Linked DNA regions of Fodinicurvata sp. EGI_FJ10296. Each later gene encodes a partner of the first gene's protein in a complex. Links are inferred from orthologs where the notes say so. Each region holds a gene or a part of one and is shown on either strand. Other genes may lie near its edges.

What was found.
Region 2: the proteins of ABZ728_RS16225 (region 1) and eno are in contact, whole or in part, in a solved structure (PDB 2FYM), measured with the Escherichia coli proteins. The link is inferred for Fodinicurvata sp. EGI_FJ10296 from one-to-one orthologs.
Region 3: the proteins of ABZ728_RS16225 (region 1) and pnp are in contact, whole or in part, in a cryo-EM structure (PDB 9QH0), measured with the Escherichia coli proteins. The link is inferred for Fodinicurvata sp. EGI_FJ10296 from one-to-one orthologs.

The regions. Positions count from the first base shown.
Region 1 is NZ_JBFCVL010000007.1:85,836-97,196, forward strand. The notes cover bases 3,705-7,864. They hold ABZ728_RS16225 (Rne/Rng family ribonuclease), read left to right. Parts: upstream 3,705-4,070; coding sequence 4,071-7,664; downstream 7,665-7,864. In the rest of the region: ABZ728_RS16215 (penicillin-binding protein 1A), read right to left, coding at 1-1,311; ABZ728_RS16220 (N-acetylmuramoyl-L-alanine amidase), read right to left, coding at 1,656-3,275; maiA (maleylacetoacetate isomerase), read right to left, coding at 7,890-8,531; aroQ (type II 3-dehydroquinate dehydratase), read left to right, coding at 8,928-9,380; accB (acetyl-CoA carboxylase biotin carboxyl carrier protein), read left to right, coding at 9,386-9,826; accC (acetyl-CoA carboxylase biotin carboxylase subunit), read left to right, coding at 9,851-11,197; aat (leucyl/phenylalanyl-tRNA--protein transferase), read left to right, coding at 11,285-11,361. UniProt on the Escherichia coli protein: Endoribonuclease that plays a central role in RNA processing and decay. Required for the maturation of 5S and 16S rRNAs and the majority of tRNAs. Also involved in the degradation of most mRNAs.
Region 2 is NZ_JBFCVL010000005.1:60,676-70,668, forward strand. What follows is about bases 1-2,792. They hold eno (phosphopyruvate hydratase), read left to right. Parts: upstream 1-649; coding sequence 650-1,936; downstream 1,937-2,792. Other genes in these bases: kdsA (3-deoxy-8-phosphooctulonate synthase), read left to right, coding at 1-609; ABZ728_RS11655 (septum formation initiator family protein), read left to right, coding at 2,101-2,451; pdhA (pyruvate dehydrogenase (acetyl-transferring) E1 component subunit alpha), read left to right, coding at 2,692-2,792. In the rest of the region: more of pdhA, read left to right, coding at 2,793-3,660; ABZ728_RS11665 (pyruvate dehydrogenase complex E1 component subunit beta), read left to right, coding at 3,770-5,194; ABZ728_RS11670 (pyruvate dehydrogenase complex dihydrolipoamide acetyltransferase), read left to right, coding at 5,272-6,675; lpdA (dihydrolipoyl dehydrogenase), read left to right, coding at 6,774-8,174; lipA (lipoyl synthase), read left to right, coding at 8,291-9,280; ABZ728_RS11685 (SRPBCC family protein), read left to right, coding at 9,357-9,851; ABZ728_RS11690 (nicotinamide-nucleotide amidohydrolase family protein), read right to left, coding at 9,818-9,993. UniProt on the Escherichia coli protein: Catalyzes the reversible conversion of 2-phosphoglycerate (2-PG) into phosphoenolpyruvate (PEP). It is essential for the degradation of carbohydrates via glycolysis.
Region 3 is NZ_JBFCVL010000001.1:482,029-486,359, reverse strand. Bases 1,434-4,331 are described here. They hold pnp (polyribonucleotide nucleotidyltransferase), read left to right. Parts: upstream 1,434-1,775; coding sequence 1,776-3,887; downstream 3,888-4,331. Other genes in these bases: ABZ728_RS02210 (histidine triad nucleotide-binding protein), read right to left, coding at 3,979-4,331; rpsO (30S ribosomal protein S15), read left to right, coding at 1,434-1,531. In the rest of the region: 30S ribosome-binding factor RbfA, read left to right, coding at 1-316; tRNA pseudouridine(55) synthase TruB, read left to right, coding at 316-1,248; more of rpsO, read left to right, coding at 1,262-1,433. UniProt on the Escherichia coli protein: Involved in mRNA degradation. Catalyzes the phosphorolysis of single-stranded polyribonucleotides processively in the 3'- to 5'-direction. Also involved, along with RNase II, in tRNA processing.

The DNA.
Region 1 (11,361 bases):
AACCGCCTCGCTCGCCTCCTCGTCGCGGGGGGCGGCTCGATAATCCGGCCGGTTTACAGAGGCATCGGCGGCGACAACATCGCCAAGGGCGAGCACGTCCTCGACCGACTGCGGCGCTGGCCCGGGGGACCGCCCGTCGCCACGGTGCGGCCGGGCCCAGGACACGCTTTCCAGATCCATCCAGCCGCGGCTGCGATCCTCGAACCCGATCAGCGCACCGTCGGCATCGATTTCAAGAACGACGGCCAGCCGCCAATCCTCTATCCCGGCCGCGTCCTCGTCGTTGGCCCTGATATCGCGCAGTTGCTCGGGCCAGGCATCGAAATCCGCCATATTGGCAATCGGTCCGCGCCATCCGAACCGCCGGTCGTAGTCGACCAGACCGTTGCGCAGGGCCTGGCCCGCCACCCGCTGATAAAAGGGATCGACCGTCGTCCGGACCGATAGCCCGCCTTCATACAGGGTGGTGTCGCCGTATATCCGTTGAACGATCCGTCGGACTTCCTCGCTGAAGTAATCCGCGCGGACCACGTCCTGCCGCAGTTGATTGGTCACTTCCAGGGGCGCGGCCACGGCCTCGGCATGCTCATCTTCGGTGATGTAGCCGTCGTCAAGCATGCGATTCAGGACATAGTTGCGCCGGGAGACGGCCGCTTCGGTACGCCGGGTCGGATGGTAATTGTTCGGTGCCTTCGGCAGGGCTGCCAGATAGGCGATTTCTTCCAGATTCAGTTCCGAGAGCGAGCGGTTGAAATACGCAAGTGATGCCGCAGCCACACCATAGGCGCCGCGGCCCAGATAAATCTGATTCAGATAGAGTTCGAGGATCTGGTCCTTGGAGAACGTCCGCTCCATGCGCAAAGCAATCAGTGCCTCGCGTATCTTGCGATCAAGGGTAACGTCCGATGTCAGCAGAAAGTTCTTCGCCACCTGCTGCGTGATCGTGGACGCTCCCTCCGGGCGCTGGCCGCTGCCAATGTTCCGGATGTTGGTGACGACGGCCCGGACCAGGCTGGTCGGATCGATGCCGCTGTGGCCGTAGAAATTCTGATCTTCCGCGGCAATAAATGCCTGGCGCACGCGCTCGGGAATGACATTGATCGGCACGAAAAGGCGATTCTCGATCGCGAATTCATCCAGCAGCCGGCCGTCACTGGCATGAAAGCGGGTTGTTACCGGCGGCTCGTAGTCGGCGAGCTGCCGATAGTCAGGCAACCTCAAGCTGAAATGGCTAAGCGCCCCATAGGCGGCGGCACCGCCGACGACGGTGACGATCAGTAGTGAAGATATAAACCAACCCAGAATGCGCATGCCGTTCTATCCACCGTTCCGACTATGTAACTACCGTCCGATCACTCCCGGCCAGACCTGCAAGCCTCCCGAACCAAAGCCGTTCCACCCCATACCGCCTGCATCAGACAGAGTCGGACCGGACCGATTCGCATCATACATCCGGACTGGGTAGCGCGCGATTGTGACCCGTTCATGACCAGCGGAAGCACCAGTCGCTGAAGACCTGACCCCGAAGTGCCCTGCCGATTGCGCGCGGTCAAGTCGTCAGGGAAGTATGAGTGCCATGAGTGCCCCGATGTCACAGCACCCTGTGCCGTGTCGAACCAGCGGATGCGCTGAGGCCCATCCAGCACCCGTTCAATCTAGCGCCGGGCCAGTCCCGCCAGATTGGGGGCCCTGAAATAGTCATCCACTGCGCCGGCGATGGTTTCAATCATGGCCTCCAGATGGGCCGTGTCACTCAACTGGCGCTCGTCCTCCACATTCGACAGATAGCCCAGCTCCACCAGGGCGGAGGGGACATCCGGCGCCGTCAGTACCGCGAAACCGGCCTGTCGGTGAGAATTCGACAGCATGCGCGTCACGCCGCCCAGCGCCGTCACCAGATGATCCGCGATCAGGCGGGATTGATTCTTGGTGTCACGCTGGGCCAGGTCGATGAGAATCGACGCGACCATATCGTCGGTTGGATCGAGCACCACGCCGGCAAGGGCATCCGCGCGGTTTTCCCGGGCGGCAAGCATTTCGGCTTCCCGGTCGGAAGCAACCTCGGACAAGGTGTAGACCGACGCGCCACGAACGTTCTGGTTCTCCATGCTGTCGGCGTGAAGCGAGAGAAACAGGTCGCCGTCAGCCTGACGGGCGATCCGGACCCGGTCGCGCAGCCGCAGGGTCTCGTCACCGTCACGGGTCAGGACGACCCTGTAGCCCCCCCGGTCCAGAAGCGCCTCGCGCAGCATTCGTGCCGCCCTGAGAACAATCGTTTTCTCCATAGTGCCGGAAACGCCGACTGCCCCGGGGTCGATACCGCCATGCCCGGCGTCGATCACGACTGTGCGCACGGCCGGTCGATTGGGCCGTATCGGCGGCATCGGAACATCGAATGGAACGCCGTCCACTGCGACCGGTCCGGATTGCCCAACGCTCCGACCCTCACCCTCCGGCCCCCCCCCGTCAGCCGTCGACATCACGGCAGGTCGAATCGGCGGCAGCGGCAGTCCACCGAGATCAGGCATATCCGCAGCTACCTGCCGTGATACCGGCGCTACGGCTGCGATGCGGCGGCGTGGCGCGGTCGTAGCGCTACCGTCCGACGACTCGAAAACGGCGACGGTACCGCCGGACCGATTGCCGTCCGTCGCGCCATCTGCCCCTGCCCCTGCCCCGTCAACGTCGGGACGACGATCCGGGATCGGAAACTCGGGAATATCCGGAGGAGCGCGCGGCGGAGTACGGGGCGATGAAGCGGTTTCCGACGCCGCATCGGCGGCCGGCGAACTGCCGTGCCGTGTCCCGTCGGCTTCTCCTCCGTCGGCCGTCCAGGCGCCGGTCTCCGCCGGTTTCTCGACGAGATCGAGCACGAAACGTGCTGGACCCTCGTCGCGGGCGGGGATGAAAAAGGCGTCCGAAATGGCAACCGGTTCTGTCATCGTCAGAAGAACGCGGCGTGCGCCGTCCGGCGAGCGCCCCACCTCGAACCGGCCAACGAGACCGATACCCGGCCCCTCGGAGGCGGCGCGCCAGTCGGTTGCGGGAAAATCCAGAATAACTCGATCGGGATCGCTGAGCGTGAGGATCGAGAACGCCCGCTCGCGACTCATTTCGAGGACAAAACGGGTCCGGTCGCCGTGATCACCCATCCGCTGAGCCGTCACGACCGCAGCTGCCCCCGAACCAGTCGCGTTTGCCGACTGGCCAAGCGCCGACACCGGCGGCAAGGCAGCGAGTCCCGACAGGACCGCTACCAAGAGTGTTATCAGCAATCCTGGCCTGCCCATGCTACCTCGCCATTGGATATACCTCCCTTATTATAGAAGAAAATCAGTACCTTCAATCGAAAAGGTAATGTAACGCTTGATCCATAGGCGACAATATGAACACAAGTCATTCGCCGCTCGCCGGGATCGCGATGGCGATCGCTGCCGGCTTCAGGCGATTCGCCGCACCGCCAGCGCCCCGATAGTGTGGCGCGCCACACTATCGAGCGATCACAGCGTTCCGGCACGGCGCCCGGCGTTCGGCTGAACCCGAATCGACTTTGTTTTCAGTGAATTCGGACATTGTGGAACCGGCACTCAACGTCTATTGTCACTTTGCGACATAGTATGTGTGCCGGCCTCCGGTTGGCGTTTCGGTATTCTGTACCGGAGATTGCCCTGGGATCCAGAGTTACGGACAAAATCGCCGCAGAATGCAGCGGTAGCGTCCTTTCTTCCAGGATCACCGTGTGCCTGCCGATGATTTCGACCGGGGCTTCCATCACCCCGACGCGATCGACTTCGTTACGGCCGATTGGCCGGATCAAAGGGCTGGGGCAAGTCCGTCCGCCGACAGGCGACGGCACACATGTGAAAGGTAACGGTGTAACCGGGGTTGACCTGACGCTTCCTGTTTATGGGCGGCGCCATGTCCGGAGACGGCTGGTATCGGTCCTGGCTTGCTGTCACAGCGCCGTTCCGAGTTCGGCCTGCCGATCCGCATACCCCCCTAAGCCAATGACGCGTTGTCGGCTCCGTCGTGTCGCACGGCTGTCGGCGGTTGCGTCGTAAGGATCGTTCATGACTAAGAGAATGCTTATAGACGCGTCTCATCCCGAGGAGACCCGCGTCGTCGTACTTGACGGTAATAAGCTCGACGAATTCGACTTTGAGACATCAAGCAAGAAGCAACTGAAGGGCAATATCTACCTTGCAAAAGTAACGCGGGTTGAGCCCAGCCTTCAGTCAGCCTTTGTCGAGTACGGCGGAAACCGGCACGGCTTCCTGGCCTTCTCCGAAATTCATCCGGACTATTATCGAATTCCCGTCGCCGACCGCGAAGCCTTGATCGAAGAAGAATCGAAGGCTGCCGCCGAGGCCGGCAAAGCGGCGCGCCAGGCCGCGGCCCAAGGCAACGCGATCGATCAGGATGATCCGTTTGGCGATCCCCGAGACGAGGACGACGGCCGGCGCGGCTCAAGATCGGCTCAGAAGTCGCAGCAGAACGGCGGCGACAACGATGACGACGACGAGGATATCGAAACTGTCGGCGGCGACGACATCGACGAAGCCGCGCAGACCGGACCCGTCCGTCCGAAGCGCAGCTACAAGATCCAGGAAGTCATCAAACGGCGTCAGATTCTTCTGGTTCAGGTCACGAAAGAGGAGCGCGGCAACAAGGGTGCCGCGCTCACGACCTATCTGTCTCTGGCGGGCCGTTACTGTGTCCTGATGCCGAACACGCCGCGCGGCGGCGGCATCAGCCGAAAGATCGTTTCGCCAAAGGACCGCAAGCGCCTCAAAAGCATCCTTGATGATCTGATGATCCCGGAGGGCATGGCCGTCATCCTGCGCACGGCCGGCCTGGAACGCACCAAGGCCGAGATCAAGCGCGATCTCGACTATCTTCTGCGGCTTTGGGACAACATCCGCGAAACCACGCTGCAAAGCACGGCGCCGACGCTGATTTACGAAGAAGCGAACCTCATAAAACGGGCCGAACGCGACCTCTATACCAAAGACATCGACGACATCCAGGTCGCTGGCGAGGAAGGCTATCGCACGGCCAAGGATTTCATGAAGATGCTGATGCCCAGCCATGCCCGGCGGGTCAAGCCGTACCGGGATGGGCATATACCGCTCTTTCAGCGCTATGCAGTCGAAAGCCAGATCGACGCCATGCACAGCCCGACCGTCGCGTTGAAATCGGGCGGCTATGTCGTCATCAACCCGACCGAAGCGTTGGTCGCGATCGACGTCAACTCCGGCCGGTCGACGCGTGAGCGCAATATCGAGGAAACGGCCTACAAGACGAATCTCGAAGCAGCCGATGAAATCGCCAGACAACTCCGGCTCCGCGATCTGGCCGGCCTGATTGTCATCGATTTCATCGACATGGAAGACGATCGGCACAATGCGGCGGTCGAACGGCGCCTGAAAGAAGCGATGCGACAGGACCGGGCCCGAATTCAGCTCGGCCGGATCAGCGCTTTCGGCTTGCTGGAGCTGTCGCGCCAGCGGCTGCGCCCCAGTCTGACCGAGACCCATTTCGAACCCTGCCCGCGCTGCAACGGTACCGGTCTCACGCGGTCGCTCAGCAGCTCCGCGCTGCATCTGCTGCGGGCGATCGAGGAAGAAGGCATCCGAAGCCGATCGGCCGTGGTCCGGGTTTCGGCCGCGACGGACGTCGTGCTTTTCGTCCTGAACGACAAGCGTGCGGCACTGACCGAAATCGAACAACGTTACGCCTTTTCGGTCATTCTGGCGCGCGACGACACCCTCATACCGCCCGAACACCGGATTGATCAGGTCCAGGCACGATCGGCTGAGGAAATCGCCGCCGCCGAAGCCCGCGCCGCCGCCGCCGCCGCCGAACAACGACTGATCGAAAAGCAGGCGGCACAGGCGGACGAGGAGCTGGTGGACGAAGAACTCGACGGCGAGGACATCGTCCCGGTTGGCGCGTCCGCCCCGGCCCCGATCCTGGCCCCGGATGCGGCTGAAGAGTCCGATGACACCGAAAGCGCCAGACCGTCCGACGGCCAGAACGGCGACGAATCCGGTGCCGAGGGTCGCTCGAAGCGCAAACGCCGCTCACGCTCTCGCCGGCGGCGGCGTGATGATCGACCGGAGGAAAACACCGAGGAACGGCAGGAGGAGCGAGCAGAGGACGCAACGTCCGGCCCGACCGCGGACGACATCGCCGCAGCGCCTGTCCAGGCGCCGATCCCTCACCCGACCGAGCCCCCGCGTCCTGCCCAGGAAGCCCGGATGGGCGCCGACGCCGTGGACACTCGGGCCCCGGCAGCCGATCGCAAAGACGACGACAAGCCGGTCGGCGGCGAGAGACAGCGGCCACCCGGCGGCTGGTGGGCGCGTCGCCGAGCGGCGGCGGAGGCGGCAGCCAGCACCTCGGTTGCCCGTGACGATGTTCCGACTGCTACTCCGGCCGAATCCTATCGGGCGGAAGAGCACCGGTCTGACATCAGCACTCTCGATGACGCCGAGAATGTTCTGCCCGTCGACGAGAACGCCGACGATGACGAGATCGGTGAAGTCTTCCCCTCGTCCAGTGGGGCCTATGAAGATGAAACCGAAGAGGAACGTCAGCGCAGGCGGCGACGGCGCGGCAAACGCGGCGGGCGGCGGCGGTCCGGCCGGCGGCGTGACGAGGACGGCGTCGAGGAGGAAGACGACGATGTGGCGGCATCTGCAGAGTTCGCCAGCGGCGATCGCGACGCTGATCTCCACGATGGCGACGGCGTCACGGCTGCGGAGATCCCAGTTGAGCCGCTGAAGCCGGCCTCCGAGGAGACTGAGACCCTCCAGCGGCAGGATCGGACACCCGAACCGTCAGAGCCACAGGTCGACGAAGCAGCGGCGGAATCCGCCTCAGGCTCCCCGGAATCAGCTACCGCCATCAGCGGTGCTGTGACCGAACCGGCCGAGGGTTCCTCGGACACTGCGCCGGCGGACCTGCAGACCGGGACGCAACCCGAGGAGGCTCCGGCAAAACCCAAAGCCAAGCCTCGGGCGCCCAGAAAGCGGGCTGCAGCAAAGACGCCGGAGGAAAAGACGGGCGAAACCAAGACCGGAGAGACGACGGCGAGGAAGTCAAGAAGCCGCAAGGCGGCGACGACGACCGATACCGAGGCACCGGCCGAACCGAAGCGTAGCAGGGCACCGAGAAAATCCACCAAAGCCGCTGCTGCATCCGGTTCGGGAGACGACGCTGGCGCATCTGACGGCCCGGCCTCGGCAGCTTCAGCCGCCGAGGCCGATGGACAGGAGAAAGCGACCAAAGCGCCCGCAAAGAAGGCGACGACACGCAGCAAGAGCGGCACGGCCAGTGCCAAGGCCACCGGGAAAACCGCTTCAACCGGTACCACCAAGCGCGCTGCAGCGTCGAAAAAGACGGGCTCGACTGCAACGAAGGACGACGACGCAGGCGAACCGAAGCCATCGGCAGCAAAAGCCCCCGGGCGCAGCCGGTCCCGCGCAGGCAAAGCTGCCAATGCGGACACCCCGGCAGCGTCTGATGGCGAGGCCAAATCCGAAGCAGCACAGAGTGGTTCTGGTCAAAGTGAGTCTGGTCAGGGGCACTCTGATCGGGGGCACTCTGATCAGGGCGATGCCAAAAAGCCGCGTCGCGGCTGGTGGGCGGCAAGAGGCTGATCAACCGGCGCCGCCGACGGCGCGCCGATCTGTAATCCCGGATGCGGGTCTGATGCGGCGGGGCGGACGGTGGTCCGTTCCGCCGCATTCGCGTTTTGTCTTGAGTGCCAGCAATAATCGGCCGCAGGCCGCAGAAGGATTGCCAGAAAAGCCTGGGGGAGGGTCAGGGGTGCCGACGAAAGTCGGAGCCCCTGTCACCCTTGATCCAGTCCTGAGCCGCGGGACTCAGGAATCGGCATCCGGCTGGGCGTCCGGTGCCGCGGAAGCAAAAGCCGGCAATCCCATGCAAGTGTCGTTGATTGCGGTGATGGTCGGATATGCCGTCAGATCGATATTCATGCGTCGGGCATTATAGACCTGAGGGACCAGGCAAATATCGGCAACGGTGGGGTGACCGCCATGACAAAAGGTGCCCGTTTCATCCGACTTCGAGAGAATTGCTTCCAATGCCGAGAAGCCTTCATCAATCCAGTGACGGTACCACGCGTCGATCTTTTCCTGCGGCAGGCCGGCTTCGTCCTTCAAATATTCCAGCACCCTCAGGTTGTTGAGAGGGTGAATGTCGCAGGCGATGGTGCTGGCAATGGAGCGTATCCGCGCCCGGGCGAGCGTATCCTTTGGCAGTAAGGGCGGATCCGGATACTTTTCTTCGAGGTATTCGATGATGGCCATCGACTGGTTCAGGACCTCGGGGCCGTCGATCAGGGACGGCACGAATTTCTGGGGGTTCAGCGCCGCATAGGACGGCGCTTTTTGTTCGCCCTTTCGAAGATGGACGTACACGGCTTCGTGTTCGACATTCTTGAGCAGCAGCGCGATACGAACCCTGAAAGCGGCTGAAGATCTGAAGTACGTAAATAATTTCATCGGGCTTCCGGTTTTCGAGGGAAGGCAGGATACGAAAGAGCACCTGCGCTGTCGGTGCGGGACGCCGCCCGCGCGGCGCCGATACCAGCGTTGTACGGTGAGAGTTTAGCCCAATGGTCGCCTTCCGCCAACCTGTGCTGACGAAACGGAGTATCGCGGATACCCTTATAGATTGAATAGACTTCCATTAAACAACTATTAGCATTAGCCTGATATCTCCTGACATCGAGGGGCCATTGCGAGGGAGTACAGACATGGTATAACCCGCGGGAATTCGCATGATAGAACGTCGTGCGATCCAACTTCGTGTGATCCAGTTCGGGGCCGCCCCACTTCGGCGTAGCGTCTGCAGGAATGCGGGCTGCCTCGGAGCTTGGCCGGATAGGAATAACGGCAATGCCGAATGCCGCGACAATCATGATCGTCAATGGTCCCAATCTCAATCTGCTCGGCGTACGCCAGCCCGACATCTACGGCACAGAAACGCTTGGGGATATCGAGGCGGCCTGCGCAGAGCGTAGTGCCACATTGGGGTTGGAATGCGATTTCCGCCAGACGAACCACGAAGGTGAGATCGTCAGCTGGACCCATGAAGCAAGATCGAACCATGACGGCATTATTATCAACGCGGGTGCCTATTCGCATACTTCGATTGCAATCCTCGACGCGTTGCGGGCGTGCGACCTTCCCGTCGTGGAAGTTCACATGACTAACATACACAGCCGTGAATCGTTCCGGCACCACTCCTACATAAGCCTGGCGGCGACCGGTATGATCTGCGGGTTCGGCAGCCAGGGATACTTGCTGGCGCTCGATGCAGTGGCTCGGTTGATCGCGGAAAAAGAGTGAGAAATATGACGCAATTCAATATCGACGGGGACATGATCCGCACCCTCGCGGAAATCCTGAAAGAAAGCGGCCTGACCGAAATTGAGTACGCCGAGGGTGAGAGTCGCATTCGTGTGGCTCGGCACGTACAGATTCAGGCCACGCCCGCTGTCCCGGAACTGGCGGCCGCTCCCGCGGAACCGCCGAAGGCAGAAACGCCCGCCGGCCCGCCAGCTGGCGCGGTTACGTCGCCGATCGTGGGAACCGCCTATCTGGCATCGGAACCGGGAGCCAAGCCGTTCGTTTCGGTCGGTGACGCCGTCAAGGCCGGACAGACCGTTCTGATCGTGGAAGCGATGAAGGTTATGAATCCGATCCGCGCACCGAAGGCCGGAACGGTCCGTGAAATTTTCGTTAGCGATGCGCAACCTGTGGAGTTCGGTGAACCGTTACTGGCAATCGAGTGACGGCGGCACGGATCGGAGATATCGATGTTTGAAAAGATCCTGATCGCGAACCGCGGCGAGATCGCGTTGCGGATCCATCGGGCCTGCCGCGAGATGGGCATATCGACCGTGGTCGTCCATTCCACGGCCGACGCCAACGGTATGGCCGTGCGGTTCGCCGACGAAAGTGTCTGCATCGGACCGCCATCGGCAAGAGAGAGCTATCTCAACGTGCCGGCGATACTGTCGGCCGCCGCTATTACCGGCGCCGACGCCATTCATCCCGGCATCGGCTTCCTGGCCGAGAACGCGTCGTTTGCCCAGATGGTCGAGGAGCACGGGTTCGCCTTCATCGGACCGACAGCTGAACACATTCGTATCATGGGCGACAAGATCTCCGCGAAATCCGCGGTGACGGCGGCAGGCCTACCGGTCGTTCCGGGCTCGGAAGGCGCGATCACCGACTTCGAGGATGCGCAGTCACTGGCCGACACTGTCGGCTACCCCGTGCTGATCAAAGCCGCATCGGGCGGCGGCGGGCGCGGTATGCGGGTTTCCCGCGGGCCGGACGATCTTAAGGACGCCTTCGACGAAGCACGATCCGAGGCACGATCGGCGTTCGGGGACGACGCTGTATACATGGAGAAGTATCTCGAAAAGCCGCGTCACATCGAAGTTCAGATCATCGCCGACCAGCACGGCAACTGCGTCCACCTGGGCGAGCGCGACTGTTCGGTTCAGCGCCGTCACCAGAAGGTCATTGAAGAAGCCCCTTCGCCGAGCCTTTCGGCGGATGAGCGCGAATACATCGGCAATCTCGCGGCCAAGACGGCACGCGAACTTGGCTATCGCGGCGTCGGGACGATGGAATTCCTTTACGAGGACGGCAATTTCTATTTCATCGAGATGAATACGCGCCTCCAGGTCGAGCATCCGATCACGGAAATGATCACGGGCGTGGATCTGGTGCGCGAGCAAATTCGCGTCGCGGCCGGACTGCCGTTATCCTTCCGTCAGGAGGATATCGTGTTTCAGGGCCATTCCATCGAATGCCGGGTGAACGCCGAGAACTCGGAGACATTCGCTCCATGTCCGGGAACGATCACCAATCTCCATGTGCCGGGCGGCCTGGGCGTTCGTATCGACAGTCCCATCTATGCCGGATACAAGATTCCGCCGCACTATGACAGCCTTCTGGCGAAGCTCATTGTCCATGGCGCCAACCGCGACGAGTGCCTCATGAGGCTCAAGCGGGCTCTTGAGGAGTTCGTTGTCGAGGGTGTCGACACAACGCTGCCGCTGCATCATCGCCTGGTGAGGGAACCGGAATTCATACGCGGCGATTACAACATCCATTGGCTTGAAAGAGTTCTGGCCGATCGCAAGTCATGACTCACAAGTCATAAGCAGGCGGGCTGACGGGCTGGAGCGGCAATACCGTCCGACCAGCCCCAGCCGCAACGGAAACGAGGATCCGACGTGAGCGACAACGCGGCAGACGAAGGTCCGCCGGAATATGACGCTTCCGGCGCCGAGGCACGCACCGGGCCTGTCAT
Region 2 (9,993 bases), on another replicon or contig:
CTGGAGATCCTTGCTGCCGTAAAGGCGGCCACCGGCTTGCCCGTGCTGACCGATGTTCACGAGCCGGGACAATGCGGGCCGGTGGGCGATGTCGTCGATATCCTGCAGATTCCCGCATTTCTCTGCCGCCAGACGGATCTGTTGCTGGCGGCGGCGGCCACAGGCCGGGTCGTGAATATTAAAAAGGGCCAGTTTCTGGCGCCTTGGGACATGACAAACGTTGCAGCAAAGGTTTCAGGTGCGGGTAGTGACCGTATTCTGCTGACCGAACGCGGCGTTTCTTTCGGTTACAATACCCTGATTACCGATATCAGATCGCTTCCGATTATGGCTGATACCGGATACCCCGTGATCTTCGATGCCACTCATTCGGTACAGCAGCCGGGCGGACGGGGGCAGTCGAGCGGCGGCCAACGCGAATTTGTACCCGTTATGGCCCGGGCAGCCGTCGCTGCCGGGGTGGCCGGATTATTTATCGAGACTCATCAGGATCCGGACAGCGCACCGAGCGACGGGCCGAATATGGTACCGCTGAGCGACATGGAGCCGCTGATCCGCCGTCTGCAATCTATCGATGCGGTAGTCAAAGAACAGGATTATTCCGTATAAAGTGCGAGCGACAGCACAAGGCCAGAATAGGAAGAATGCCATGGCAGCAATAATCGACGTTCATGCCCGGGAAATATTGGACAGCCGCGGGAACCCGACGGTAGAGGTCGATGTCGGCCTCGATAGCGGTGCCTTCGGTCGTGCGGCCGTGCCGTCCGGTGCATCGACAGGCGTTCACGAAGCGGTTGAACTGCGTGACGGCGATGCATCACGCTATGGCGGCAAGGGAGTCACGAAAGCAGTCGACTCTGTTAATGGCGAGATATTCGATACCGTCGTTGGCATGGAGGCCAGCGACCAGGGCGCCCTGGATCGGATGCTTATCAACCTGGACGGTACTGAAAACAAGAGCCGACTGGGTGCCAATGCGATGCTGGGCGTGTCCCTCGCCGTCGCCAAGGCTGCGGCCGAAGAAACCGGCCTGCCGTTGTACCGGTATGTCGGCGGGACCTTCGCCCGGACGCTTCCGGTGCCGATGATGAACATCGTTAATGGTGGCGCGCACGCGGATAATCCGATCGATTTTCAGGAATTCATGATCATGCCGGTTTCGGCGCCGTCACTGACGGAAGCCGTACGAATGGGGGCTGAGGTTTTCCATTCCCTGAAGAAGATTCTGAAAGATGCCGGGCACAATACCAATGTTGGCGACGAGGGCGGATTCGCGCCGGCGTTGAAATCCGCCGACGAAGCCCTTCAGTTTATCATGAAGGCCGCAGAGAAAGCCGGCTATCGGCCGGGTGAGGATATTCTGCTGGCATTGGATTCCGCATCGACTGAATTCTACCGCGAGGGGCGCTATCATCTAGAGGGCGAGGGTAAAACCCTCGATGCCGCCGGCATGGTGGCGATGTACACCGATCTCTGCGCCCGCTATCCAATCGCATCGATTGAAGACGGCATGGCGGAGGACGACTGGGATGGCTGGAAGCACCTGACCTCGGAGCTCGGGTCGCGAGTTCAGTTGGTTGGCGATGATCTGTTCGTCACCAATCCAGCCCGTCTGTCGGACGGTATCGAAAAAGGCGTGGCGAATTCGATCCTTGTGAAGGTCAATCAGATCGGCACCTTGACCGAGACGCTTGAGGCCGTCGATATGGCGCACCGGGCCGGATATACGGCCGTGTTCTCTCATCGATCGGGCGAAACGGAGGACGCAACCATCGCGGATCTTGCGGTTGCCACCAATGCCGGACAGATCAAGACCGGATCGCTATCTCGCACCGATCGCGTTGCGAAATACAATCAGCTCATTCGGATCGAGGATGCCCTTGGCGATCTGGCGCGTTTTCCTGGTCGCAAAGCAATAAAAGGGTATGGTGGCTGAGGAACCTGTAGTCGGAGCACAGACACAGCATCTAGGATCAGCGCCAAGCTTGAACGCTAGATGCTGTGTCTGCTGCCCGCAGATTGACTTCGCAATCTAAGTCATTGAAATACCACCAAAAAGCAATTGACGGAAGTGCCGGGGCGTGATCGATTGGTGTGATGATGTCCGCCGCCCGCATGAAACGTTGCCTTCACCCCGTAATCTGGCCCGTAATCGGGCTCGGACTGATCGCCTATTTCCTGATTCATAGCGTCGAGGGCAATCACGGCCTCATCGCGCGAGAGACGCTGATGGATCGCATTATCCGAGCTGAGGCGGCGCTTGGGACATTGAGTTCGGAGCGCCAGGTGCTCGAACGTCGGGCTCGGCGGCTGTCAGCCGCGGCCCTCGATCCGGATATGCTTGATGAGCGCCTGAGGGTGATGCTCAACTATTCTCATCCAAATGAAGTGATAATCTATCGCCAACGCCATTCGGATCACGACGGAAACGCGCCTGTTCGCCAGAACTGAACAATAAGTGCGAATATTAAATATGCGTGATTGTTGCGGTGCAGCAAACGAATTTCATCCAATATAGCCCTTTACCGCTACGCTGATCCTTGCATATTTGGGTTCCTCACGGTATCGCTTGTGTACCCTGCGGATGGCTGAGCATTGACTGCTGCCGCCTCCGCGATACCAATGAGCAGCCTGGAGGATCCCTTGGCCACGACGAAGCGTCGCACATCCGGTCGGTCAAAATCCGGCGATATGAAGGCATCAAAAGAGGACCTTCTTCATTACTATTCCGAAATGTTGCGGATCCGGCGATTCGAGGAAAAAGCCGGCCAACTTTACGGCATGGGATTGATCGGCGGATTTTGTCACCTGTACATAGGGCAGGAAGCGGTCGTCGTCGGCATGCAATCCGCGCAGGAGCCGGCGGACAGCGTCATAACCGGCTATCGCGATCATGGTCATATGCTCGCTTGCGGTATGGACCCCAAGGGTGTCATGGCCGAGTTGACCGGTCGTCGCGGCGGATATTCGAAAGGCAAGGGCGGTTCGATGCACATGTTCTCGCGGGAGAAGAAATTCTTCGGCGGGCACGGTATCGTGGGCGCACAGGTCCCGCTCGGAACCGGATTGGCATTCGCCCACAAATACAACGAGGACGGCGGCGTCAACGTCTGCTACTTCGGCGACGGCGCGGTGAATCAGGGCCAGGTTTACGAGAGCTTCAACATGGCGGCGCTCTGGCATCTGCCCATCGTCTACGTGATCGAAAACAACCAGTACGGCATGGGAACCTCAGTGGCGCGGCATTCGGCCCAGGCCGATCTGTCCAAGCGCGGCCAGGCCTATGGAATCCCCGGACGGCAGATCGACGGAATGGACGTTCTGGCAGTCCACGAAGCCGCCGACGAAGCTCTTGATCATGCGAGATCCGGCAATGGCCCGTATCTGCTTGAGATGCTGACCTATCGGTATCGCGGGCATTCGATGTCGGATCCGGCCAAATACCGCTCGCGCGAGGAACTCGATGAATACCGCTCCAAGCGCGATCCGATCGAACAGGCCAAAAGCCGCCTGATCGACGGCGGTCACGCGACAGAAGACGAGTTGAAGGGGATCGATAAAGAGATCCGGGCCACCATCAACGAAGCGACAGAGTTTGCCCAGCAGAGTCCCGAGCCGGACGAGTCGGAACTCTGGACCGACGTCCTGATCGAAGCCTGATCGACAGGTGGTCGGCCAGCAGCCGCACCAACCCTCGACGCGACCCGATTCCGAATAAGGTGCTTATGGCGCCGGCCTTGAGGCCGCGCCGATTTCCGGAGGAGATCCGATGCCGATCCAAGTCCTGATGCCGGCTTTGTCCCCGACTATGACCGAAGGCACACTTGCCTCATGGCACAAGAAAGAAGGGGACAAGGTCGACATTGGCGATGTCCTCGCCGAGATCGAGACCGACAAAGCGACAATGGAAGTCGAAGCGGTCGATGAAGGCACAGTGGGCAAAATCCTGATCGAAGAAGGAACGGAAGGGGTTGCGGTCAATACGCCCATCGCCCTCTTGCTGGGTGAGGGTGAAAGCCCGGACTCTCTGGATCAGGCCGCCAAATCGCCGCCGAGCGGAACCGACGCCAGCGGCAAGGGGAAGGATGAAGCTGCTCCGGCCGCTTCCGCCGAGGCCCCGCCTGCCCAGGCGAAGTCGTCGCCGGCTTCGGATGGCGGGGATGCTGTCGACGATGACGCTGCGGATGAAGCGGAGGCCGCGTTCTACAAGGAAACATCGCGGGTAACCCTGCGGGAAGCATTGCGCGATGCCATGGCGGAAGAGTTGCGCCGCGATGGCAAGGTCTTTCTGATGGGCGAGGAGGTCGCAGAGTACGAAGGTGCCTACAAGGTAACGCAGGGCCTCCTGAAGGAATTCGGCCCCAAGCGCATCATCGATACCCCGATTACCGAGCATGGCTTCGCCGGCCTTGGGGTCGGAGCGGCCTTCGGAAAACTGCGTCCGATCGTGGAATTCATGACCTTCAACTTCGCCATGCAGGCGATGGACCAGATCATCAATTCTGCCGCCAAGACGCTGTACATGTCCGGTGGCCAGATGGGCTGTCCCATCGTATTCCGCGGGCCCAATGGCGCTGCTTCGCGCGTTGCTGCGCAACACAGCCAGGATTACGCCGCCTGGTACAGCCAGGTGCCTGGCCTGAAGGTGGTGTCGCCGTATTCCGCCGGTGACGCCAAAGGGCTCCTCAAGGCTGCCATTCGCGATCCTAATCCGGTGGTCTTTCTGGAAAACGAGATGCTCTATGGGCAATCGTTCGATGTGCCCACCGATGCTGATTTCATGGTCCCGATCGGGAAAGCCAAAGTCGTCCGCAAGGGCACCGACGTCACGTTGGTCGGATACTCCATCATGGTCGGCCGCGCCCTCGAAGCAGCGGATGCACTGGCGGAAGAGGGCATCGAAGCCGAAGTCATCGACCTTCGCACGATTCAGCCGATGGATGTCGATACGATCATCCGGAGCGTGAAAAAGACCAACAGGATCGTTACCTGCGAAGAAGGCTGGTCCTTTGCCGGTATCGGCGCCGAAATCGGAGCGCAGGTCATGACCCACGCTTTCGACTACCTCGATGCGCCGGTGGCCCGGGTGGCACAGAAGCCGGTTCCGCTGCCATATGCCGCCAATCTGGAGAAAATGGCGCTTCCGCAGGTCGCCGGGATCGTCGATGCCGCCAAATCCGTCTGCTACCGATGAGCGTCTTTCGCCCGTCATCACGCTGAACCGAGAACGACCGGCCGTATTGCCCGCGCCGGGTGCCCAGGGAGAATTCGATGCCGACCAACATCCTCATGCCGGCGCTGTCGCCGACCATGACTGAAGGAACATTGGCGACTTGGCACAAGAACGAGGGAGACAAGGTCGAAATCGGCGACGTCATCGCCGAGATCGAGACCGATAAGGCTACCATGGAAGTGGAAGCTGCCGACGAGGGCGTGATGGGTAAGATCCTTGTCTCCGCCGGCACCGAAGGCGTCCCTGTCAACGAACCTATTGCCATTCTTCTCGAAGAGGGCGAGGACGCCTCGGCGCTCGACCAGGCACCCGATCCGTCCGGTGGTGCCAAAGCGCAGTCGCCACAGTCGGAAGGCGGCAACGGCAAGCCGGAAGAGAGCGGGGCCGCGGACAGCAATGCCGGTGGCTCGTCGGGCGAAACGCCACCGCCTCGAAACAATGCCGGAGCGGATCCGGGCGGCAAGGCGCCACCGGCGCCGAAGACATCCGAAGGCAAGAGAGTCCTGTCGAGCCCGCTGGCACGGCGGATCGCTGAGGGTGCCGGGATCGATCTGACAGCCCTGAAGGGATCCGGCCCCGGTGGTCGCATCGTCCGCGCGGATGTCGAGCAGGCCATCGAACGCGGCACCGCTGCCAAACCCAGGCCAGAAACGGCACCAGCTGAAGCAGAAAAGGCGCCGGCTTCAGCGCAGGCGGGGCCCAAGGCAGCCGGCACTGGCCCTGATCCCCGGCAGCTCGCCACTGCTTACGGAATCCCGTTTACCGAGCAGAAAGTCAGCCAGATGCGCAAGGTCATTGCGCGTCGCCTGACGGAGAGCAAACAGACGGTCCCGCATTTCTACCTGACGGTCGATTGCCAACTGGACGCACTGCTGAAGCTGCGCAAGGAGCTGAATGCGCAGGGTGAGGAGGCGGGCATCAAGCTGTCGGTCAATGACCTCATCATCAAAGCGGTCGCTGCAGGTCTGAAGAAAGTGCCGGCGGCGAATGCCGCCTGGGCCGAAGATGCCATTCTTCTTTACGACCGTGCCGATATCTCGGTCGCAGTGGCGACGGAATCGGGCCTCATTACGCCGATCATCAAGGACGCCGGAAGCAAGGGGCTGGGCACGATCTCGTCGGAGATGAAGGACCTGGCGAAGCGCGCACGCGACAACAAGCTGAAGCCCGAAGAATTTCAGGGCGGCACGTTTTCGATTTCCAATCTGGGTATGTACGGCATCTCCGATTTTGCAGCCATCATCAATCCGCCCCAGGGTTGCATCCTCGCCGTCGGCAAGGGTGAGCAGCGGCCGGTCGTCAAGGATGGGGCGCTGGCCGTCGCAACAGTTATGACATGCACCCTGTCCGTCGATCATCGGGTTGTCGACGGGGCGATCGGCGCGGAGTTTCTGCAGGCATTCCAGGCACTGGTCGAGAATCCGCTAGGGTTGATGCTGTAGACCGAACCCCGAGGTCCGTCGCGCCTCGAACGAGATAACGATCGACCGGCGGGCGCATTCGGCGCCGCCGCCGGCTCACGGACGGAGGTTATTGGGACATGGCTGAGACGAAGTTCGATCTGGTGGTCGTCGGCGGCGGTCCGGGTGGTTATGTCGCCGCCATCAGGGCGTCGCAGCTCGGCATGAAAGTCGGTCTGGTTGAGCGCGAACATTTGGGCGGGATTTGCCTGAACTGGGGCTGCATCCCGACGAAGGCGCTGTTGCGCAGTTCCGAAATCATGGGAATCCTGAACCATCTCGACGAATTCGGGTTCAGCGCCAAGGATATCAGCTTCGACATCAAGAAGGTGGTCAAACGGTCGCGGGCGGTGGCCGGCCAGCTTAGCGGCGGCGTGAAGCAACTGCTGAAGAAGAACAAGGTCACTGTCTTCGATGGCCATGGCAAATTGGCCGGTGGCGGGAAGGTCGCCGTCGAAAAGGATGGAAAAACGACCGAGACGCTTGAGGCAAAGCATATCGTTCTCGCGACAGGGGCAAGAGCAAGATCGCTGCCCGGCATGGAACCGGACGGCAAGTCCATCTGGACGTACAAAGAGGCCATGGTGCCCGAAACAATGCCGAAATCGGTGCTGGTTGTGGGTTCGGGCGCGATCGGTATCGAATTTGCCAGCTTCTACCGCACCATGGGGGCCGAAGTGACGGTCGTCGAAATGGTGGATCGCATTCTCCCGGCCGAGGATATCGAGATCGCCAATTTTGCCCAGAAGGCGTTCAAGAAGCAGGGCATGAAGATCTATACCGGTGCGAAGACGGAAAAAATCGAGAAGACGAACGACGGCGTGAAGGCGACAATCTCGGTTGGCGGCAAGACGGAAAGCATTACGGCTGAAAAGGTTGTCATGGCCGTCGGTATCGTCGGCAACACTGAAGATATCGGCCTCGACAAGACGAAGGTGAAGGTCGACCGCGGCCACGTCGTCGTTAATGAATGGCTGGAAACAGACGAGCCCGGCGTATACGCCATTGGCGATCTGGCCGGCCCGCCGTGGCTTGCTCACAAGGCAAGCCACGAGGGTGTAATCTGCGTCGAGAAGATCGCCGGCGTAAAGGATGTCCACCCGCTCGATGTCGACGGAATTCCCGGCTGCACATATTGTCAGCCACAGATTGCCAGCGTCGGCATCACCGAACAGCAGGCAAAAGACCAGGGCTATGAGGTCAAGGTCGGGCATTTCCCCTTCATCGGTAACGGCAAGGCGATCGCTCTTGGCGAACCCGAGGGGATGGTGAAGACCGTTTTCGACGCCAAGACCGGCGAATTGCTCGGCGCTCATATGATCGGCGCCGAAGTCACGGAGCTGATCCAGGGTTATGGTATTGCCAAGACCCTGGAAACGACCGAGACCGATCTGATGCATACGGTCTTCCCGCATCCGACGCTGTCGGAAATGATGCATGAAAGTGTGCTGGACGCCTATGGTCGGGCGATCCATTATTAAGGTACCGAGGGGAGTGATCAGCGGCGAGGCAGGTCCGGCTATGCTGGCGACAATTGCTGGCAGACCCGGCCGCGTATCGCCGCTTCTCCGCCGTACCGTTTGAAAAGGCTGATACCATGACTGTCACCGATGTGGTGAAACACCGTCATCCCGAGAAGCGCAACCGGCCGGACAATCCGATTCAGCGCAAACCTTCGTGGATTCGTGTCAAGGCTCCCACGTCGAAACAATACCAGAGCACCCGCAAACTGATGCGGGAGCTGGATCTCGTCACGGTTTGTGAAGAAGCGGCCTGCCCCAATATCGGGGAGTGCTGGTCCAAGGGTCACGCCACCGTGATGATCCTGGGGTCGGTATGTACGCGGGCTTGCGCGTTCTGCAATGTCGCGACCGGCCGGCCGGATCAGGTCGATCCGCACGAACCCGAGCACATTGCCGAGATGGTCGAACGTGTCGGCCTTCGGCATATCGTCATCACATCTGTCGACCGTGATGATTTGTCCGATGGCGGGGCGCGGCATTTCGCTGATGTCATCGGCGCCGTCCGCGACCGGGCGCCAGATACGACTATCGAAATCCTGACTCCGGATTTCCGCGGCAAACGTGGCGCCCTCGAGATCGTGGTCGAGGCTCGCCCCGACGTTTTCAACCACAATCTTGAGACTGTCCCCAGGCTTTATCCCGGCATTCGTCCGGGCTCGCGGTATTTCACCTCGCTGAAGTTGCTGGCCGAGGTAAAAGAGATCGATCCGGCCATCTTCACCAAGTCCGGCATCATGGTCGGACTGGGCGAAGCGAAGGAGGAGGTCTATCAGGTGATGGACGACCTGCGCGCAGCGGATGTCGATTTCATGACGATCGGGCAGTATCTTCAGCCGACGCCCAAGCATGCGCGTGTCGACCGGTTCGTCGAGCCGGACGAATTCTCGGCCTATGAGGGCGTCGCCCGCGGGAAGGGTTTCTTGCTGATTTCCGCTTCTCCACTGACGCGTTCGTCATACCACGCCGACAGCGACTTCGCACGCCTTCGGGCGGCCAGGGAGGCAAAGCTCTCGGGCTTGCCCTCCATGAATCTGGTCGACCTGATCGACGGCGCCGCGGAATAGCGGAGCGGAGCTTTTGCCGCATGAAACGATCGAGCGGGTTCTGCCCTACGGCTGTGACCTGCTCATCGGCATCGTCATGGATGTCGGTCGATACCCCGACTTTCTCAAATGGGTCCGCTCTGCTCGGGTCCGTCGAAAGGGGAACGACCAGATCGACGCCGATTTGCTGATCGGACACAAACTGTTTACGGCGCCCGTATCAGCCAACCTGGTTCGATGCGACAACGGCAGGATCGAGATCCGCTACCTTCGTGGACCAGTCAGGGATTTTTCGAGCACGTGGCTCATCCAGCCTGTTCAGGGTCGGGAGACTGATGCCCCATACACTGAACCCCCAGACACTGACGTCGAAGGCAGCGGCGGCGTCGCTTCGCGAGTACGCGTCACTGTCGATATCAAGCCAGGTCTGATCCAGGCGCCAATCATCAATGGTCTCTTTGACCGAGGCATGGTTCGGCTCGTTGAAGCATTTGAGGCGCGTGCCCATGCGCTGCATGGATCAGAGCCCGGCTGGAATGGCGGACCGGAAGGAACGGGTCAGGTCGATGCGGCAGTGCGCTCCAGCAACTGAAGCGCATAAAGTGTAGCCGCAGAGCGTATGTCCGAACGATCACCCGAAAACACGAAACGCTCGGTTGTGACCGGAAATCCACTTCGACCGGCGCCGAACCAGACGAGCCCAACCGGCTTTTCAGTCGTGCCACCGCCGGGCC
Region 3 (4,331 bases), on another replicon or contig:
GCTGGCCGGCGAGAACAGGGACACGGTACTGGCGGCGCTCAGCCGCGCCACGCCATTTCTGCGCGGTCAGATCGGCCGGCAGGTACGGCTGAAATTTACACCGACGCTGCGATTCGAGATCGATACGCGGTTCGATGATGCCGATCGCATGGACAATCTGTTGCGCTCGCTCGAACCGAACGTCGAACGGACCCTTGCGGATGTCGCCTTCGGAGACGACGGGATCGAAGGCGGGATTGAAGGCGGGAACGAAGACGCCGACGGCGATGACGAGACCGTGCCGCGCAAGGATGAGCCCGGCAGGGAAGACAGCTGATGGGCCGGAAGAACAAGGGACGTCCTGTCCACGGCTGGATCGCTTTCGACAAACCTGCTGACATGACATCCACCCAGGCGCTGAACAGGGTGCGTCACCTGTTCAACGCGGCCAAGGCCGGCCATGGCGGCACGCTGGACCCGATCGCGACCGGCATGCTGCCGATCGCATTCGGCGAAGCGACCAAAACCATGACCTATACGGTCGATCAGACAAAGGTCTATCGCATCACCGTGGCCTGGGGCAGCGAAACCGACACCGACGACCGCGAGGGAGCGGTGACGGCGCGCTCGGATCGTCGACCCGCGCGCGAAGAGGTCAAGGCTGTTCTGCCACGCTTCGTCGGCACCATTACCCAGATTCCGCCCGTGTACTCTGCTCTGAAGATCGACGGCCAACGGTCTTACGATCTCGCCCGCGAGGGCAAGACCGTCGAGCCGAAACCCCGTCAGGTTACGATCCATTCCATTGAGCTGGACGACGCCGACACCCGATCGGCCATCCTTACGGTCAAATGCGGCAAGGGCACATATATGCGGGCGCTGGCAAGAGATATCGCCAGGGAACTGGGTGCCTGCGCCCATATCCAGGAGATCCGGCGTCTGGCCGTCGGAGCGTTTACCCTTGACGTGGCCGTGACACTGGATCAATTAGAGGCGTCCGCTGAACGAGGGACGTTGGACGATCATTTGCTTCCTGTACAGACCCCGCTGGACGACATCCCGGCGGTGGCCGTGACAGAGCAGGAAGCGCAGCGGCTGCGAAACGGACAACCGGTGCCTCTGCTGAAACGTTCCGACCTGCAGCGTCTTCGGACGCTGGAGACTTCGGACGACGGCATTGTTCTGGCGCTACTCGGGCAGACCCCGGTCGCGCTGGCAACGTATGGCGCGGCCCAGATTCAGCCGGTGCGTCTATTGAACCTTTTGTGATCAGGAGAAAACGATGTCGATCACCCAGGAACGGAAACAGGAACTCATCAAAGAGTTCGCCAAGGACGACAAGGACACCGGTTCGCCGGAGGTCCAGGTGGCCATTCTGACCGAACGGATCACCAATCTGACCGAACACCTCAAGGTCCACAAGCAGGACTACCACAGCCGTCGCGGTCTGCTCATGATGGTCGGATTGCGTCGACGTCTGCTGGATTATCTGCGGCGCAAGGAAAAGGCCCGCTACGACACCGTCGTACAGCGGCTGAAGCTCCGTCGCTAACCGTATGATCGACGAAGACCCGGGAAAAAGGTGCGATCCGATTGCCGTCGACCCCGATATTGTAGACGGCAACGGTGATGCTCTGCCCGGGGCTGAGGACCGTGACGCGCCGCCGATGGCTTTTCGCCATCGGCGGCGTTGCCATTTCTGACAGAGACGAAACACTGAAACTGACGGCCGGCAAGGGCTGGCCAACCCGTTCGCTCAATGGGGAGCGAGGGGTATCCGATGGAAGGAAGAGTATATGTTCGACATTCACCGCAAGGAAATCGAGTGGGGCGGACGCCCGCTGATTCTCGAATCCGGCAAGATCGCCCGTCAGGCCGACGGCGCCGTGCTGGTGACCTACGGCGAAACCACGGTATTGTGCACCGCCGTGGCCCAGAAGTCCGCGAAGCCCGGGATTGATTTCTTTCCGCTGACGGTGAACTACCAGGAAAAGGCGTTTGCCGCAGGCAAGATCCCCGGCGGATTCTTCAAGAGAGAAGGACGTCCGGCCGAGAAGGAAACACTGACTTCCCGTCTGATCGACCGTCCCATTCGTCCGCTGTTCGCCAAGGGGTTCTCCAACGAGACCCAGGTCATCTGCACCGTGCTGAGTCACGACCTTGAGAACGATCCCGATATCGTCGCCATGATCGGCGCCTCTGCGGCGCTCACCCTGTCGGGAATCCCGTTCCTCGGCCCGATTGCCGGCGCCCGCGTCGGCTATATTGACGGCAAATACGTCCTGAACCCGCGCCTCGACGAGCTGCCGAACAGCGCGCTCGATCTGGTTGTCGCCGGGACGGACCAGGGCGTCATGATGGTCGAGTCCGAAGCTCACGAGCTGTCCGAGGACGTCATGCTGGGCGCCGTCACGTTCGGCCACGAACAGATGATCCCGGTCATCGACGCGATCATCGATCTGGCCGAAGAATGCGCCAAGGAACCCTGGGCGGTTCCGACGTCGGATACCTCCGCCGTTCGGGAAAAGCTGATGACCGCTGTCGGCGACAAGCTGCGCAAGGCTTATCGGATCACGGCGAAGCAGGAACGCACGGACGCGGTTGCCGGCGTCAAGCAGGAAGCCATGGCCGCCATCGCAGACGACGATGCCGCGCTGGCGTCCTTTTCGTCGGTGATGAAGGCGCTGGAAAGCGACATCGTCCGCTCCAACATCCTGGAAACCGGTCAGCGGATCGACGGCCGCGATACCCGCACGGTGCGGCCGATCGTTTCCGAGGTCGGCGTTCTGCCGCGTCTCCACGGTTCAGCCCTGTTCACGCGCGGCGAAACGCAGGCTCTGGTGGTGACCACGCTTGGCACCGGCTCGGACGAACAGATCATCGACCAGCTCGAAGGCAGCTACCGCGAACACTTCATGCTGCACTACAACTTCCCGCCCTACTCGGTCGGCGAAGCGCAGTTCATGAAGCCGCCCGGCCGCCGCGAGATCGGCCACGGCAAGCTGGCTTACCGGGCGATCAACCCGATCATGCCGGCGAAGGAAGATTTCCCCTATACCATTCGCGTGGTGTCGGAAATCACGGAGTCCAACGGCTCGTCGTCGATGGCCACCGTCTGCGGCACATCATTGTCAATGATGGACGCGGGTGTCCCGATCAAGCGGCCGGCAGCCGGGATCGCCATGGGGCTGATCAAGGAAGGCGACAAATACGCCGTCATCAGCGACATTCTCGGCGACGAAGACCACCTGGGCGACATGGACTTCAAGGTGGCCGGGACGGATGCCGGCATCACCGCGCTCCAGATGGACATCAAGATCACGTCGATCACCAAGGAAATCATGGAAGTCGCGCTCAACCAGGCGCGCGACGGCCGGATCCACATTCTTGGTGAGATGGCCAAGGCACTCGACACCTCACGTGGAGAGGTCAACCAGAACGCACCGCGCATCACCACCCTGCAGGTGCCCAAGGACAAGATCCGCGAAGTGATCGGCACCGGCGGCAAGGTGATCCGTGAAATCGTCGATACCACCGGCGCCAAGGTCGATATCGATGACGATGGCACGGTAAAGGTCGCCTCGACGGACGCCGAAGCCGCGCAAAGGGCGATCGACTGGATTCAGTCCATCGTTGCCGTCCCTGAGATCGGCAAGATCTACACCGGCAAGGTCGTCCGGTGCATGGACTTCGGTGCCTTCGTCAACTTCCTCGGCTCGCGGGATGGATTGGTGCACATTTCCGAACTGCGCCCGGAACGGGTCAAGGCCGTCTCCGACGTTGTCGCCGAGGGCGATTCGGTGAAGGTGGTCGTGATCGGCTTCGACGATCGCGGAAAAGTGAAGCTGTCGATGAAGCGCGTCGATCAGGAAACCGGCGAATTCATCGAAGGAGAAACGGCCTCCTGATTATCGGAGTGCCGCATATGGATGGCCAGAGGGCGGGCAACCGCCCTCTGTGCTTTCCTGACAGATCATTGAGAATATCTATCGTGCCGTACTAATCGGCACTCGGCAGCATCGCGCCCAGAGCCCGTCCACCAAAAATGTGAAAGTGCAGGTGTGGCACTTCCTGCCCGCCGTCGTCGCCGACATTGCTCAAAAGCCGATAGCCGGGATCTTCGACACCCATTTCTTTCGCAATGCGGCCGGCCGCCCGAATAAGCGCGACGACTTCGTCTTCTGATGCATTGGCGCTGAAATCGGCGAACGACCTGTAGCGGCCCTTTGGGATTACCAGAACGTGAACAGGCGCGCGTGGCTGGATATCCTTGAACGCCAGTACATGCTCGTCCTCGAAAACCTTGTCGCAAGGGATTTCGCCCCTGAGAATGCGAGCGAAAATATTGGTAT